One region of the Streptomyces sp. NPDC048560 genome, then DNA from elsewhere that is predicted to be linked to it. Evidence: predicted binding sites of a transcription regulator. Region 1 holds the regulator's gene; the other holds the start of a gene.
The links. The regulator HrcA, encoded in region 1, represses chaperone genes, less so after heat shock. The targets are predictions, from matches to a motif close to TTNGCACTCNGNNNNNCNGAGTGCNAA.

Region 1 (7,486 bases):
GCCTGCCCGGCGGTCAGGTGGCCGTGGTCGGTGGCGAGCCGCTCGTCCTCGTCGAGGAAGGTCGACTCGATGACGAGCAGGTCGCAGCCCTCGGCGAGCGCGTACGCGCCGTCGCAGAGTCTGGTGTCCATGACGAACGCGAACCGCTGCCCCCGTCTGCGCTCGGACACGGCGTCGAGCGTGACTCCGCCCAGCGAGCCCTCGCGCTGGATGCGGCCGACGTCGGGTCCCCTGATCCCGTACTCGGCGAGCTTCGCGGGAATCATGCGCCGGCCGTCGGGCTCGGTCAGCCGGTAGCCGTAGGACTCGACGGGGTGGGAGAGCCGGTGGGTGTCCAGGGTGTAGGCGTCCGTGGTGGCGATCGGCCCGTCGGCGGCGACGGGTGCCTCGGTGAGCCGCACGGATTCGCGGTAGGCGGTGGCGTACCGCAGCCGTTCGAAGAAGTGCTGCCCGCTCGCCGGGTAGTGCGCGGTGACGGGGTGCGGGACCTGGTCGAGGTTGATGCGCTGGATCACTCCGGCCAGCCCCAGCGAGTGGTCTCCGTGGAAGTGCGTGACGCAGATGCGGTTGATGTCGTGCGCGGCGGCTCCGGCCCTCAGCATCTGGCGCTGGGTGCCCTCGCCGGGATCGAAGAGGATGCCCTCGCCGTCCCACCGCAGCAGATAGCCGTTGTGGTTACGGTGCCGGGTGGGGACCTGGCTGGCGGTGCCGAGGACGACCAGTTCGCGTACGGACATCGGTTCCGCCTGCTATCCGGGGGGCCACTGGAGGCCGCGTCCGCCCAGGACGTGGGCGTGGGCGTGGAACACGGTCTGCCCGGCGCCGGAACCGGTGTTGAGGACGATGCGGTATCCGGTGTCCGTCACCTTCTCGTCGGCGGCGACGAGACCGGCCTCGCGCAGGAGGTCGGCGGCGATGCCCGGCTCCGCAGCGGCGAGGGTGGCCGCGTCCCGGTAGTGGGCCTTCGGGATGACCAGCACGTGCGTCGGCGCCTGCGGGTTGATGTCGCGGAAGGCGACGGTGGTGTCGCTCTCGCGGACGATGGTCGCCGGGATGTCTCCCGTGACGATCTTGCAGAACAGGCAGTCGGGCTGCGGCTCTCCCGCCATGGCACGGCCTCCTCAGTCGCTGGTGATCGGTATGTGGGCATGTTATCCGCCGGGACGTGCCGCTTCGCGGTCAGCGGGTACGGATCCCGTCGAGCCCGGTAGCGGCACGATGGGCACGGGCCGGGCCCGCACTCACCCATGCGCACCGGCGGCACCGGTCCGGCAGCGTGGTCCCGGGTGACGGGGCCTCAGCCCCAGCGCCCCGTACGGCCCATCAGCAGCGCCGCGGCGGCCGTCCCCGCCGTCGAGGTGCGCAGCACGCTGGGGCCGAGCCGGTACGCGGGCGCCCCCGCCTCCGCGAACGCGGCGAGCTCCTGCGGGGAGACGCCTCCCTCCGGACCCACGACCAGCACGATCGAGCCCCGGTCGGGGAGTTCGGCGGTGGCGAGCGCCTGACTGCCGTGCTCCCGGTCCTCGTGCAGCACACCGGCGAAGTCCGCGGCGGCCAGGAGCGCGGCCACCTGCTTGGTCGACATCGCCTCGGTCACCTCGGGGAACCGCACCCGGCGGGACTGCTTCCCCGCCTCACGGGCCGTACTCCGCCACTTGGCCAGCGACTTGAGACCACGGTCGCCCTTCCACTGGGTGATGCAGCGGGCGGCCTGCCACGGCACGATCGCGTCGATGCCGGTCTCCGTCATGGTCTCGACGGCGACCTCGCCCCGGTCGCCCTTGGGCAGCGCCTGGACCACGGTGATACGGGGGCTGGGCACCGGTTCCTCGTGCACCGGTTCCAGGTCCGTGATCAGCAGCCGGTCCTTCCCCTCGGCGGAGCGGACGACACCCTCCGCCCAGCGGCCCCGCCCGTCGGTGAGGACGACGTCCTCCCCCGCGTTCAGCCGTTTCACGGAGACGGCGTGCCGTCCCTCGGGCCCGTCCAGGACGTAGTCGGCCCCGCCGGGGAGCTGCTCGACGACGAAGACCGGTGCCGTCACTCGGCACTCCTCACACTCAGGGCCGCACGCGCGGCTTCCAGTTCGGCGGCGAGCAGATCGATCAGTTCCCCGGCCGGCAGCTCGCGTGCCATCCGGTGCCCCTGGCCCGCCCACAGCGCCATGCCCTGGGCGTCCCCCGCCTTGGCGGCGGCCTTTCGCAGACCGCTCGTCATCTGGTGCACCTGTGGATAGGCGGCCGGGGCGTAGGGGCCGTGCTCCGTCACGAAACGGTTGACGAGACCGCGCGCGGGACGGCCGGAGAACGCCCGGGTCATCGCGGTCCGCACGAACAAGGGGTTGGTCAGTGCCTGCTTGTGCAGCAGGTGCGCCCCGGACTCGGGGGTGGCGAGGAAGGCCGTGCCGAGCTGCGCCGCGTCGGCGCCCGCCGCGAGCACGGCGGCGATCTGGGAGCCGCGCATCAGCCCGCCCGTCGCGATGAGCGGCAGCTGCACGCTCTCGCGCACCTGGGCGAGGAGGGACAGCAGCCCGATGCCGGGCTGGCCGGCCTGCGGGTCGTCACGGTACGTGGACTGGTGGCCGCCGGCCTCCACTCCCTGCACGCAGACGGCGTCGGCGCCCGCCCACTGCGCGGCCTGCGCCTCCTCGGTGGAGGTGACGGTCACGACGGTGTACGTGCCCGCCTGCGCGAACGCGTCGAGGATCTCCCGGGAGGGGCAGCCGAACGTGAAGGAGACGACGGGAACCGGGTCTTCCAGGAGGATCGCGGTCTTGGCCTCGTAGCCGTCGTCGCCGCCGCCGTCGACCTCGCCGAGCGGCGTGTCGTACCAGACGGCCTCGCCCGCGAGCTGGTGCCGGTAGACCTCGACGGCGCTCGGGTCGGCGTGGCCCGTCTGCGGCATGAAGAGGTTGACGCCGAAGGGCTGGCCGGTCAGTACGCGCACCCGCTTGATCTCGTTGTACATGCCGTCCGCCGTCTTGTACCCGGCGGCGAGGAAACCGAGCCCACCGGCTTCGGAGACGGCGCCGACGAGCTGCGGGCCGGACACTCCGCCCGCCATGGGGGCCTGCACGATCGGATACCGGCAGAGATCGGTCAACGCGGAGGACATGACGGCATCGTGCCACGTCCGATGCACCGCACCGAATCAGCCAGGGGACGGCGCGGACGGTATACCACCGCAGGTCGCGCCACACGCCGCACCGCCCGCCGGTACTGGACCGAGGGGCGGTGCGGGGTATGGCTTCCGGTGGTGCCGAACCGGCGGTCAGCGACCGTTGAACGCGTCCTTCAGCCGGGAGAAGAGCCCCTGCTGGCCTGGCTGGAACTGCCCGGTGGGCCGCTCCTCGCCACGCAGCTGCGCGAGCTCGCGCAGGACCCGCTCCTGTTCCGCGTCGAGCTTCGACGGGGTCATGACCTCGACGTGCACGATCAGGTCGCCTCGCCCGCCGCCCCGCAGATGCGTGATGCCGCGGCCGTGCAGCGGAACCGACTGACCGGACTGCGTGCCCGGCCTGATGTCGATCTCCTCCATGCCGTCCAGCGTCTCCAGCGGCACCTGGGTGCCGAGGGCCGCCGCCGTCATGGGGATGGTGACCGTGCAGTGCAGGTCGTCACCGCGCCGCTGGAACACCGAGTGCGCCAGTTCGTGGATCTCGACGTAGAGGTCGCCGGCCGGGCCGCCGCCGGGGCCGACCTCGCCCTCGCCCGCGAGCTGGATGCGGGTGCCGTTGTCGACACCTGCCGGGATCTTCACCGTGAGGGTGCGCCGCGAACGGATACGGCCGTCTCCGGCGCACTCCGGGCAGGGCGTCGGCACGACCGTACCGAAGCCCTGGCACTGCGGGCAGGGCCGTGAGGTCATGACCTGGCCGAGGAAGGACCGGGTGACCTGCGAGACCTCGCCACGGCCGCGGCACATGTCGCAGGTCTGCGCGGAGGTGCCGGGTGCGGCGCCCTCACCACTGCAGGTCGTACAGACGACCGCCGTGTCGACCTGGATGTCCTTGGTCGTGCCGAAGGCGGCCTCGGAGAGGTCGATCTCCAGCCGGATCATGGCGTCCTGGCCGCGCCTGGTCCGCGAACGGGGCCCGCGCTGGGACGCCGTACCGAAGAACGCGTCCATGATGTCGGAGAAGTTGCCGAAGCCGCCCTGTCCGAACCCGCCCGCGCCACCGCCGCCCGAGGCGGACAGCGGGTCGCCGCCGAGGTCGTAGACCTGCTTCTTCTGGGCGTCCGACAACACCTCGTAAGCGGCGTTGATCTCCTTGAACCGCTCCTGGGTCTTCGGATCCGGGTTGACATCCGGGTGCAGCTCGCGGGCGAGCCTGCGGAATGCCTTCTTGATCTCGTCCTGAGATGCGTCGCGGCGCACGCCGAGTACGGCGTAGTAGTCCGTGGCCACTTACGACTCCGCCAGGATCTGTCCGACGTAACGTGCCACTGCGCGTACCGCTCCCATCGTTCCGGGGTAGTCCATGCGGGTCGGTCCGACCACGCCGAGTTTGGCGACTGCCTCGTCGCCCGAACCGTAGCCGACCGCGACCACGGACGTGGAGTTGAGGCCCTCGTGGGCGTTCTCGTGACCGATACGTACGGTCATGCCCGAGTCCTTGGCCTCGCCGAGCAGCTTCAGCAGCACGACCTGCTCCTCCAACGCCTCCAGCACCGGCCGGATCATCACAGGGAAGTCGTGCCCGAAGCGGGTGAGGTTGGAGGTGCCGCCGATCATCAGCCGCTCCTCCGTCTCCTCCACCAGAGTTTCGAGAAGGATCGAGAGGACCGTGGAAACGGTTCCTCTGTCCTCGCCCTCGAAGGACTCCGGCAAGTCCTGCACCAGCTGGGGGACATCCGCGAAACGGCGTCCCACGACGCGGCTGTTGAGCCGCGCCCGGAGGTCCGCCAGCGATGTCTCCCCGAAGGGCACAGGGCAGTCGATCATACGCTGTTCGACCCGGCCGGTATCCGTGATCAGTACGAGCATCAGCCGGGCGGGCGCGAGCAGGAGCAGTTCCACGTGCCGCACCGTCGAACGGGTCAGCGAGGGGTACTGCACGACGGCGACCTGCCGGGTCAGCTGCGCGAGCAGCCGCACCGTCCGGCCCACGACGTCGTCGAGGTCGACCGCGCCGTCGAGGAAGTTCTGAATGGCCCTGCGCTCCGGCGACGACAGGGGCTTGACGCCCGCGAGCCGGTCGACAAAGAGCCGGTAGCCCTTGTCCGTGGGAATGCGCCCCGCGCTGGTGTGGGGCTGGGCGATGAAGCCCTCGTCCTCCAGCACCGCCATGTCGTTGCGGATCGTGGCCGGGGAGACCCCGAGCTTGTGCCGCTCGGTCAGTGCCTTGGAGCCGACGGGCTCCTCGGTTCCGACGTAGTCCTGGACGATGGCGCGCAGCACTTCGAGTCTGCGTTCGCTGAGCATCGCGCACACCTCCAGCTGTGGTTCTCCGTTACGGCCTGGCACTCTGTGCGTTCGAGTGCCAGCAATCCCCCCGGTCAGTGTACGGGGGCGGGGTGCCCCCCGGGCAAGGGCGACCGGCCACGCCGTCGCGAGACTGCGCAGGTCGTTGCGGATAGCGTCGTTGTATGGACGTCTCTTGGGAAGAGCTGGGCTGGGAGCGGTTGGGCAACGGTGTGGGACGGCGGCGCCTTCCCGTCTGGGACGCGACGGCCGCGCTGGTGGCGGGAGCGGACCGTGTCCTGCTCTTCGACACGGGTTCCTCACTGCGCGAGGGTGCGGAGCTGCGCTCCCAGGCGCAGCGGCTGCTCGGGCGGAGGGTGACGCATATCGCACTGAGCCACCCCCATTTCGATCATGTCCTGGGCACCGCCGTGTTCGCCGGCGCCGAGGTGTTCGGGGCGGTCGGCGTCGCCGATCTGCTCCGGAACGGGGCGGACGAGCTGCGCAGCTCGGCGGTGCACCACGGGGTGCCGGAGCGCGACGCGGCGGAAGCGGTGGACGTGCTGGTCGCCCCGCACCACGAGGTGTGCGGGGAGTGGACGCTCGATCTGGGCGGCGGGCTCCAGGTGCTCCTGGCCGATGTGGGGCCGGGGCACAGCGGCTACGACCTGGCCGTACTGGTGCCTGGTTCGCCCGCCGTGGTGTTCTGCGGCGACCTGGTCGAGCAGTCCGGTGAGCCGCAGGCGGGCAGCGACGCGGTCCCCTCCCGCTGGCCGGCGGCCCTGGACCGGCTGCTGGCCCTGGGCGGCGAGGACGCGGTGTACGTACCGGGGCACGGGGCGGTGGTGAACGCCGCTTTCGTACGGATGCAGCGTGATCAACTGGCCGCTCGGTTCGGCGTGTCGTGACCGCCCGCCGCCGTATCGTCGTCCGATGCGCAGCTACCAGCCGGACCTGACCCCGCCGTGGAAGAAGTCCGTACCGGCCCCCGAGGTCCCCGCCGAGCCCGATCTGGTCGTCGAGGAGGCCGCCACCGGCTTCTGCGGGGCGGTGATCCGCTGCGAGAAGACGGCCCAGGGCCCGACGGTGACCCTGGAGGACCGCTTCGGCAAGCACCGGGTGTTCCCGATGGAGCCCCGTGGCTTCCTGCTGGAGGGCCGGGTGGTCACTCTGGTACGCCCCACCTCCACGGCCCCCGCCCGCCCCGCCCGTACGGCCTCCGGCTCGCTTGCGGTCCCGGGGGCGCGCGCACGCGTGGCGCGGGCGGGCCGGATCTATGTGGAGGGCCGCCACGACGCGGAACTGGTGGAGCGGGTCTGGGGCGACGACCTGCGGATCGAGGGCGTGGTCGTCGAGTACCTGGAGGGCATCGACGACCTCCCCGCGATCGTCCGCGGCTTCTCCCCGGGCCCGGACGCCCGGCTGGGCGTACTGGTCGACCACTTGGTCCCGGGCTCGAAGGAGTCCCGCATCGCCGCCCAGGTCTCGGGCGGCGACGTCCTGGTGGTGGGCCACCCGTACATCGACGTCTGGGAGGCGGTGAAGCCGTCCTCGGTGGGCATCCCCGCCTGGCCGAGGGTCCCGCACGGCCAGGACTGGAAGACGGGCGTGTGCCGGGCCCTGTCGTGGCCGGAGAACACGGGCGCGGCGTGGCAGCGCATCCTGTCGACGGTGCGCTCGTACCGCGACCTGGAGCCGGAACTGCTGGGCAGGGTGGAAGAACTGATCGACTTCGTCACGGCCCCGGAGTAGCGACGCGAACACCAACGGGGCACAACTCAGCCCAGCCACCCCGGCCCGCCCCGGCGATTGAGTACACCTTTCAGCCTGCCCGTGAAGAGCACGACTCACCCCAGCCACCCCCGGCCCGCCCGGCGATTGAGGGCATCCTTCAGCGCGTCCGGCGATCGAGGACCGGGGCCCGGGGCCGGGCCAGCGCGCCGTAGCCCCCGCAGGCTTCAGTCCACCAGGTCCCGGACCACCGCGTCGGCCAGCAACCGCCCCCGCAGCGTCAGCACGGCCCGCCCCGCCGCGAACGCCTCGCCCTCAAGCAGCCCGTCCCCCACCGCACGCCCCGCCGCCG
Region 2 (7,486 bases), on a different contig from region 1:
CCCGACCACATCGACGACGACCTCCTGCGGCTGATCTTCACCTCCTGCCATCCGGTGCTCTCCACCCAGGCCCGGATCGCCCTCACGCTGCGCCTCCTCGGCGGCCTCAGCACCGAGGAGACCGCCCGCGCGTTCCTGGCCCCCGAGGCGACCGTGGCCCAGCGCATCGTGCGGGCGAAGCGGACCCTGGGACGGGCGGGCGTCCCGTTCGAGGTGCCGTACGGCCCCGACCGTGCCGCCCGGCTCGACTCCGTACTCGAAGTGATCTACCTGATCTTCAACGAGGGGTACGCGGCGACCACGGGCGACGATCTGCTGCGCCCGGCCCTCTGCCAGGACGCGCTGCGGCTCGCCCGGGTGCTGGCCGGTCTGATGGAGAAGGAGCCGGAGGTCCACGGGCTCGTCGCGCTGCTGGAGCTGCAGGCCTCGCGGGCCGCCGCGCGGACCGGTCCTGACGGTGCGCCGGTGCTGCTCGCCGACCAGAACCGTTCGCGCTGGGACCAGTTGCTGATCCGTCGCGGCTTCGCGGCCCTGGCGCGCGCGAACGCGCTGGGCGGGGCCACGGGGCCGTACGCCCTCCAGGCGGCCATCGCAGCCTGCCACGCGCACGCGGTGACGTACGAGGACACGGACTGGACCGCGATCGCCACGCTGTACGGGCGTCTCGCCGCGCTCACCCCCTCCCCCGTGGTGGAGCTGAACCGGGCGGTGGCCGTGTCGATGGCCGAGGGGCCCGAGGCGGGGCTCGCCCTCGTGGACGCGCTGGTGGCAGGACCGGAGCTCAAGGCGTACCACCTGCTGCCGAGCGTGCGGGGCGACCTGCTGGAGCGGCTGGGGCGGCGGGCGGAGGCGCGGTCGGAGTACGTGCGGGCGGCGGAGCTGACCCGGAACGAGCAGGAGAAGGCGCTGCTCCTGGCGCGCGCCGACCGGGTGTCGCGATGAGTTCCGGGGGTGTGACGGGTCTACCTTCCGAAGGGACTTTCCGGCGTTCCCTGCGCAGCGGTGCCGCCGGCTTTCCGGCGTTCCCGGCTTTTCGGCGAGGAGAAGACCATGCAGAAGATCACTACGTTCCTGTGGTTCGACAAGGAGGCGGAGGAGGCGGCGAACTTCTACGTCTCCGTCTTCGGCGGTGACTCACGGGTTCTGGACGTGACCCACTACGGGGCGACGGCCCCGGGTGAGACCGGCGGCGTCATGACGGTGAGCTTCCGGCTCGCTGACCAGGAGTACATCGCTCTCAACGGCGGCCCGCAGTTCCCCTTCACGGAGGCGGTCTCGCTCTCCGTCGACTGCGAGGACCAGGCCGAGGTGGACCGGCTGTGGGAGGCGTTCACCGCGGAGGGGGAGGAGGGTCAGTGCGGGTGGCTCAAGGACAGGTACGGCCTGTCCTGGCAGATCGTCCCGAAGGTCCTGCCCGAGCTGCTGTCCGGCCCTGACCCGGCCAAGGCCGAGCGTGCCACGGCGATGCTCGGCATGAGGAAGCTGGACATCCAGGCGCTCCGGGACGCGTGAGCGGCCGTCCGGGGGACGGCGCTGCGCGCCCGTCCCCCGGACCGAAGGTCGCGAGCACGCAGGCGCCGCGACCTCCTTCACCACCCGGCCTCTTCACCGAGCGACCTCTTTCGCCATGTGGCCGCCCGCGCAACGGTGTTCACGGCCCGTCATCCCCGCGTGCAGGTCCGCTCGGTAGTGTCTCGGGCATGTCACGCCGCTCACCTCTGCCCCCGCCCCCGCCGCCCTTGGAGCTCCGCTCCTGGCCCGACCGGGAGGCGATGCTCGCCGACAGGGCGGTGGTGCTGGCCGAGTTGGTCCGCGCGCACCTGGGTCACGTGGGGCTCGCGATGCTGTGGGTGTGGGGGATGCTGGCGGCGCTCGGCTGGTCGTTCGTGGGCGGGGCGATCATGTCGTTCGAGGAGCCCGACGACCCCTTCGCCGCGATGCTGGGCCTGGTCGGGTTCGCCCTGGGCGCCTGCCTGCTGGTGCCGTCGGTCGCGCTCGTCGCCGTCGGGCTCGGCCGGGACCGGCAGGTCCGCCGGCTGCTCGCCCAGTGGGGCGCGCTGGACCGCGACCCGGCGCGCGACCTGCCCCTGCGGGCTCCCGGGATCAGCCTCCTGTGGCTGCTGACGTCCTTCGCGCTGTGCGCCCTCGGCCTGTACGCGTGCGTGGTCGTCCCCGCGGGCGCGGAGGCCGGCGATGAGACCTACGGGGAGGTGGCCCTCCTCATGGGACTGGGCCTCATCTGCTGGCTCACCGGCCTGATCGGCGTCGTGAAGGCACTCGCGCACCGTCGCTGGGTGCTGAGGGTCCTCGCCGCCGCACCCGGCGAACCGTCGTTCAGGGCCGCTTCAGGGGCTGACCGACCAGCATCGTAGGAGCGTCCGCCACCCGGGTCAGGAACACGGTCGCCGCGTTCGGTCCCTGGAGTCTCATCCTGCGGCGCAGCTCCTCCGGTTCGACGGCGGAGCCGCGCTTCTTCACGGTCAGGACGCCGACCTCCCGCTCCCGCAGCAGGGCCTTGAGCCTCTTCATGTTGAAGGGGAGCTGGTCGGTGATCTCGTACGCCGTCGTGTACGGGGAGTCGTACAGCTCGTCGCTCGTGACGTACGCGATCATCTCGTCGAACAGCCGGCCGTGGCACCGGTCCACGACGTCCGCGACCAGATGGGCGCGGATGACGGCGCCGTCGGGTTCGTACAGATAGCGGCCCACGGGGCCGACGGGCGGGGCGGGCAGTGGGGCCGGGGCCGTCAGGGTGGCGCCCGACGGCAGCAGTGTGGCCCGGAACGAGCCGGGTGCGAAGCCCTCGCCGTACCAGAGCACCGCCTCCTTCACGTCGCCGCCGTCCGAGATCCACTCCGCCTCGGCCTGCGGTCCGATCGCCTCGTGCGGGACACCGGGGGCGATCTTCAGCGCGGCGCGGGGGGCCTTCAGCGCGGCGGCGGTGGCCCAGGACAGCGGCGGGGAGTACGCCTCGGGGTCGAAGATCCGGCCGCGTCCGCCGCGCCGGGCCGGGTCGACGAAGACGGCGTCGTACGGTGCGGTGTCGATCTCGGTGACGTCGGCGCACCGCACCTCGATCAGAGCCTCCAGACCGAGCGCCGCGGCATTGGCGCGCGCGACCTCGGCGGTCAGCGGATCGCGGTCCACGGCAAGCACCGCGATGCCCGCACGCGCGAGGGCGATCGCGTCGCCGCCGATGCCGCAGCAGAGGTCGGCCACCCTCCGCACGCCGAGGCCGGCGAACCGCTGCGCCCGGTGGGTGGCGACGGAGGTGCGCGTCGCCTGTTCGACCCCGTTGGGAGTGAAGAACATCCGGTACGCGTCCTCGGCGCCGAACTTGGCCACGGCCCGCTGCCGCAGCCGGGCCTGTCCGAGGGCAGCCGAGACCAGGTCGGCCGGGTGGCCGCGACGCAGGCGGGTCGCGGTGGCCAGCTCCCGCGCGGGGTCGTGGTCCCGCAGCTCGGCCAGGAGAGCGGCGCCCTCGGGGGCGAGCAGGGCGCGGAAGCCGGCGAGCGGATCGGGTGTGCCGGACGTGGGGAGAGCGTTCACCCGGCCCATTGTGAGCCAGCCGGGGGACCGGGCGGGCCCGGTGGCGGTGTCGGACCGGGCACTCGCGCGCGCACTGGCAGGATGCGGCGCCATGCAACTAGTACGACAAAAGGAAGTATCTGTCATGAAATGGCACAGACCGGGCTCTCTCGCCCGTGGGCCGGTCTGTACGGCCCTGGTCGCCCTCCTCGCCGCCGCCGTCGTTTCCGGCTGCGCCGCCGAGGGTGCGGGCGGCAATACCGGAGGGAAGCGTCCGGCGTCGCCCGCCGCCGGTCAGGACGGGCCGCCCGCGAAGGCCGCGCCGGCCGAAGCGCTTTCCGCGTACGCCGAGAAGGTGCGGCGTAAGCAGGCCGCCAGGGTCGCGGCGGCCAAGAAGTGGCGACTGGCCAAGGTCCCGCTCGTCGCGCCGGAACCGCCGGCCGTCAAACCGCGCATCACCACGCGCAAGGGCTTCGAGGTCACCGGCGGGGACGCCCTGCCGCCCGTCTTCACCACCGTGCCGACGAAGGAGCGCGTCGTCTTCCTGACGATGGACGACGGGGCCGAGAAGGATCCCGCGCTGCTGCGGATGATGACGGAACTGGACATCCCCTACAGCGCCTTCCTCAGCGACTACGTGGTCAAGGAGGACTACGGCTACTTCAAGAAGATGCAGGCCCTGGGTGTCACCCTCAGCAACCACACGCTGAACCACCGCTACATGCCGGGTCTTTCGTACGACCAGCAGAAGCGGGAGATCTGCGGCCAGCAGGACATGATGGCGAAGCAGTTCGGGAAGCGGCCCACGCTCTTCCGGCCGCCGTACGGCAACTACAACCGCGACACCCTCCGCATCGCCAAGTCCTGCGGCATCAAGGCCGTGCCGCTGTGGGCCTCGGAGGCGTTCCCCGACCACATGGAGTGGCGCGAGTGGGACCGCGACCTGCATCCCGGCGACATCATCCTCACGCACTTCCGGGGGCCCGGGGACTGGAAGGGCTCCATGACCGACATGATCCGGCGGGTCATGAAGACGGTCACCGACAAGGGTTACGCGGTCGCCAGGCTGGAGGACTACGTCTGACCCCCGGCCCCCGCGCGGCCCGCCGGGGTCAGCCCCCGCTCCTCGCGCACTCGTCGCTGTCGCCACCGCTGAGGCAGGGCGGTGAGGACCATCCGGGCGTGTTCGCGGGGGACGGGTGCGTCTCGCGCGAGGCGTCCCCGCCGGCCGAAACCGTCACGAGGCAGAGCGTGAGCGCGGTGAGCACCTGCGTCGCGCCGGTCCACGGGTTGTGGAAGCGGAACATCAGCACGGCGAGGACGACGGCCGCGGCGGCGATCACTCCGAACGTCACCGTGGCCGTCCAGTCGGCCGCCGGCACGGCGGGCGGGGCCGGCCCCGCGCGGCCCGCCGGGTGGCCGCCGCTCCCGTCGCCGTCCGGTAAGGCGGTCCGGATCGCGGCGATCACGTACACCACCAGTTCGAGTGCGACGACGAGGAGGCCCACCACCGCGTCGGCGTGGCCGCGGGCGAAGGGGGACGGGCGCGTCGGCGTGTTCGGGCGATCCCGCATGTCCGCACGGTCGTGCGGAACCGTGCGGCGCGCCCCGGCGTTGTCCGGACGGTGACCTCATGGTGCCCCGATCGATACCGCACCGATGATCGGCATGTTCGCCACGCGGGGGTGGTGAATTGGCACTCCGCTTGACCGAGTGCTAATCGCGGTCATAGTCTCAGTGCTGGCACTCCCCACTGGAGAGTGCCAGCACAACTGCGCGACAGGGCAGGTCCGGCACCCGCGACGACGGATCGACCTGGTCGCCACCCCACAGACTGTTAAACCCCGTGAGATCTCCGAAGGGGGAGACCGGATCGTGTCGACCACCAGCTCCAAGGTTGCGATCAAGCCGCTCGAGGACCGCATTGTGGTCCAGCCGCTCGACGCCGAGCAGACCACGGCCTCCGGCCTGGTCATTCCCGACACCGCCAAGGAGAAGCCCCAGGAGGGCGTCGTCCTTGCCGTGGGCCCGGGCCGCTTCGAGAACGGCGAGCGGCTTCCGCTCGACGTCAAGACCGGCGATGTCGTTCTGTACAGCAAGTACGGCGGCACCGAGGTGAAGTACAACGGCGAGGAGTACCTCGTCCTCTCGGCCCGCGACGTGCTCGCGATCGTCGAGAAGTAATTCACCCACGTTTGTTTCTGTTCTGCGCCCCTGGCCCCCTGCGAAATAACTAGCCGGGCGGTCAGGGGCGCAGTTCGTTTTGAGAGGACAGGCAACAGCCCATGGCGAAGATTCTGAAGTTCGACGAGGACGCCCGTCGCGCCCTTGAGCGCGGCGTCAACAAGCTTGCCGACACGGTCAAGGTGACGATCGGCCCCAAGGGCCGCAACGTCGTCATCGACAAGAAGTTCGGCGCTCCCACCATCACCAACGACGGTGTCACCATCGCGCGCGAGGTCGAGCTCGACGACCCGTACGAGAACCTCGGTGCCCAGCTGGTGAAGGAGGTGGCGACCAAGACCAACGACGTAGCCGGTGACGGCACCACCACCGCCACCGTCCTGGCCCAGGCGCTCGTCCGCGAGGGCCTGCGCAACGTCGCCGCGGGCGCCTCCCCGGCGGCCCTGAAGAAGGGCATCGACGCCGCGGTCAAGGCCGTGTCCGAGGAGCTCCTCGCGACCGCCCGCCCGATCGAGGACAAGTCCGACATCGCCGCCGTGGCCGCGCTCTCCGCGCAGGACACCCAGGTCGGCGAGCTCATCGCGGACGCGATGGACAAGGTCGGCAAGGACGGTGTCATCACCGTCGAGGAGTCCAACACCTTCGGTCTGGACCTCGAGTTCACCGAGGGCATGGCCTTCGACAAGGGCTACCTCTCCCCGTACATGGTGACCGACCAGGAGCGTATGGAGGCCGTCCTCGACGACCCGTACATCCTGATCCACCAGGGCAAGATCGGCTCCATCCAGGAGCTGCTCCCGCTCCTGGAGAAGGTCATCCAGTCGGGTGGCTCGAAGCCGCTGCTGATCATCGCCGAGGACGTCGAGGGCGAAGCCCTGTCGACCCTGGTCGTCAACAAGATCCGTGGCACCTTCAACGCCGTAGCGGTGAAGGCCCCGGGCTTCGGTGACCGCCGCAAGGCCATGCTCGGCGACATCGCCACCCTCACGGGTGCGACCGTCATCGCCGAAGAGGTCGGCCTCAAGCTCGACCAGGCCGGTCTCGACGTGCTGGGCACCGCCCGCCGCGTCACCGTCTCCAAGGACGACACGACCATCGTCGAGGGCGGCGGCGACTCCGCCGACGTCAAGGGCCGGGTCAACCAGATCAAGGCCGAGATCGACTCCACGGACTCCGACTGGGACCGCGAGAAGCTCCAGGAGCGCCTCGCGAAGCTGGCCGGCGGCGTCTGCGTGATCCGCGTCGGTGCTGCCACCGAGGTGGAGCTCAAGGAGAAGAAGCACCGTCTGGAGGACGCCATCTCCGCGACCCGCGCCGCGGTCGAGGAAGGCATCGTCTCCGGTGGTGGCTCCGCTCTGGTCCACGCCGTCAAGGTCCTCGAGGGCAACCTCGGCAAGACCGGCGACGAGGCCACCGGTGTCGCGGTCGTGCGCCGCGCCGCCGTCGAGCCGCTGCGCTGGATCGCCGAGAACGCCGGCCTGGAGGGTTACGTCATCACCTCCAAGGTCGCCGAGCTCGACAAGGGCCAGGGCTTCAACGCCGCCACCGGCGAGTACGGCGACCTGGTGAAGGCCGGCGTCATCGACCCGGTCAAGGTCACCCGCTCCGCCCTGGAGAACGCCGCGTCGATCGCGTCGCTGCTGCTCACGACCGAGACCCTGGTCGTCGAGAAGCCGGCGGACGACGAGGGCGACGCCGGTCACGGCCACGGCCACGGTCACTCCCACTAGTACGCACCCGGCACACCACTGAGGCCCGGTACCCCCGTCGCGGG

Region 2: groES (co-chaperone GroES) is a predicted target of HrcA. The motif match lies at 5,222-5,248, and genes of this name have one in related genera.

What each region holds. Positions count from the first base shown of each region.
Region 1 is NZ_JBEZIJ010000005.1:335,703-343,188, forward strand. Features, by position in the region: gene AB0C82_RS16550 (ribonuclease Z) at 1-737, opposite strand, end outside; gene AB0C82_RS16555 (histidine triad nucleotide-binding protein) at 750-1,109, opposite strand; gene AB0C82_RS16560 (16S rRNA (uracil(1498)-N(3))-methyltransferase) at 1,298-2,044, opposite strand; gene AB0C82_RS16565 (nitronate monooxygenase) at 2,041-3,114, opposite strand; gene dnaJ (molecular chaperone DnaJ) at 3,271-4,407, opposite strand; gene hrcA (heat-inducible transcriptional repressor HrcA) at 4,408-5,424, opposite strand; gene AB0C82_RS16580 (MBL fold metallo-hydrolase) at 5,589-6,311, shown strand; gene AB0C82_RS16585 (DUF3097 domain-containing protein) at 6,337-7,155, shown strand; gene hemW (radical SAM family heme chaperone HemW) at 7,362-7,486, opposite strand, start outside.
Region 2 is NZ_JBEZIJ010000001.1:1,002,872-1,010,357, reverse strand. Features, by position in the region: gene AB0C82_RS04420 (RNA polymerase sigma factor) at 1-942, shown strand, start outside; gene AB0C82_RS04415 (VOC family protein) at 1,051-1,512, shown strand; gene AB0C82_RS04410 (hypothetical protein) at 1,701-2,372, shown strand; gene AB0C82_RS04405 (class I SAM-dependent methyltransferase) at 2,335-3,558, opposite strand; gene AB0C82_RS04400 (polysaccharide deacetylase family protein) at 3,674-4,612, shown strand; gene AB0C82_RS04395 (DUF6234 family protein) at 4,641-5,102, opposite strand; gene groES (co-chaperone GroES) at 5,404-5,712, shown strand; gene groL (chaperonin GroEL) at 5,814-7,442, shown strand.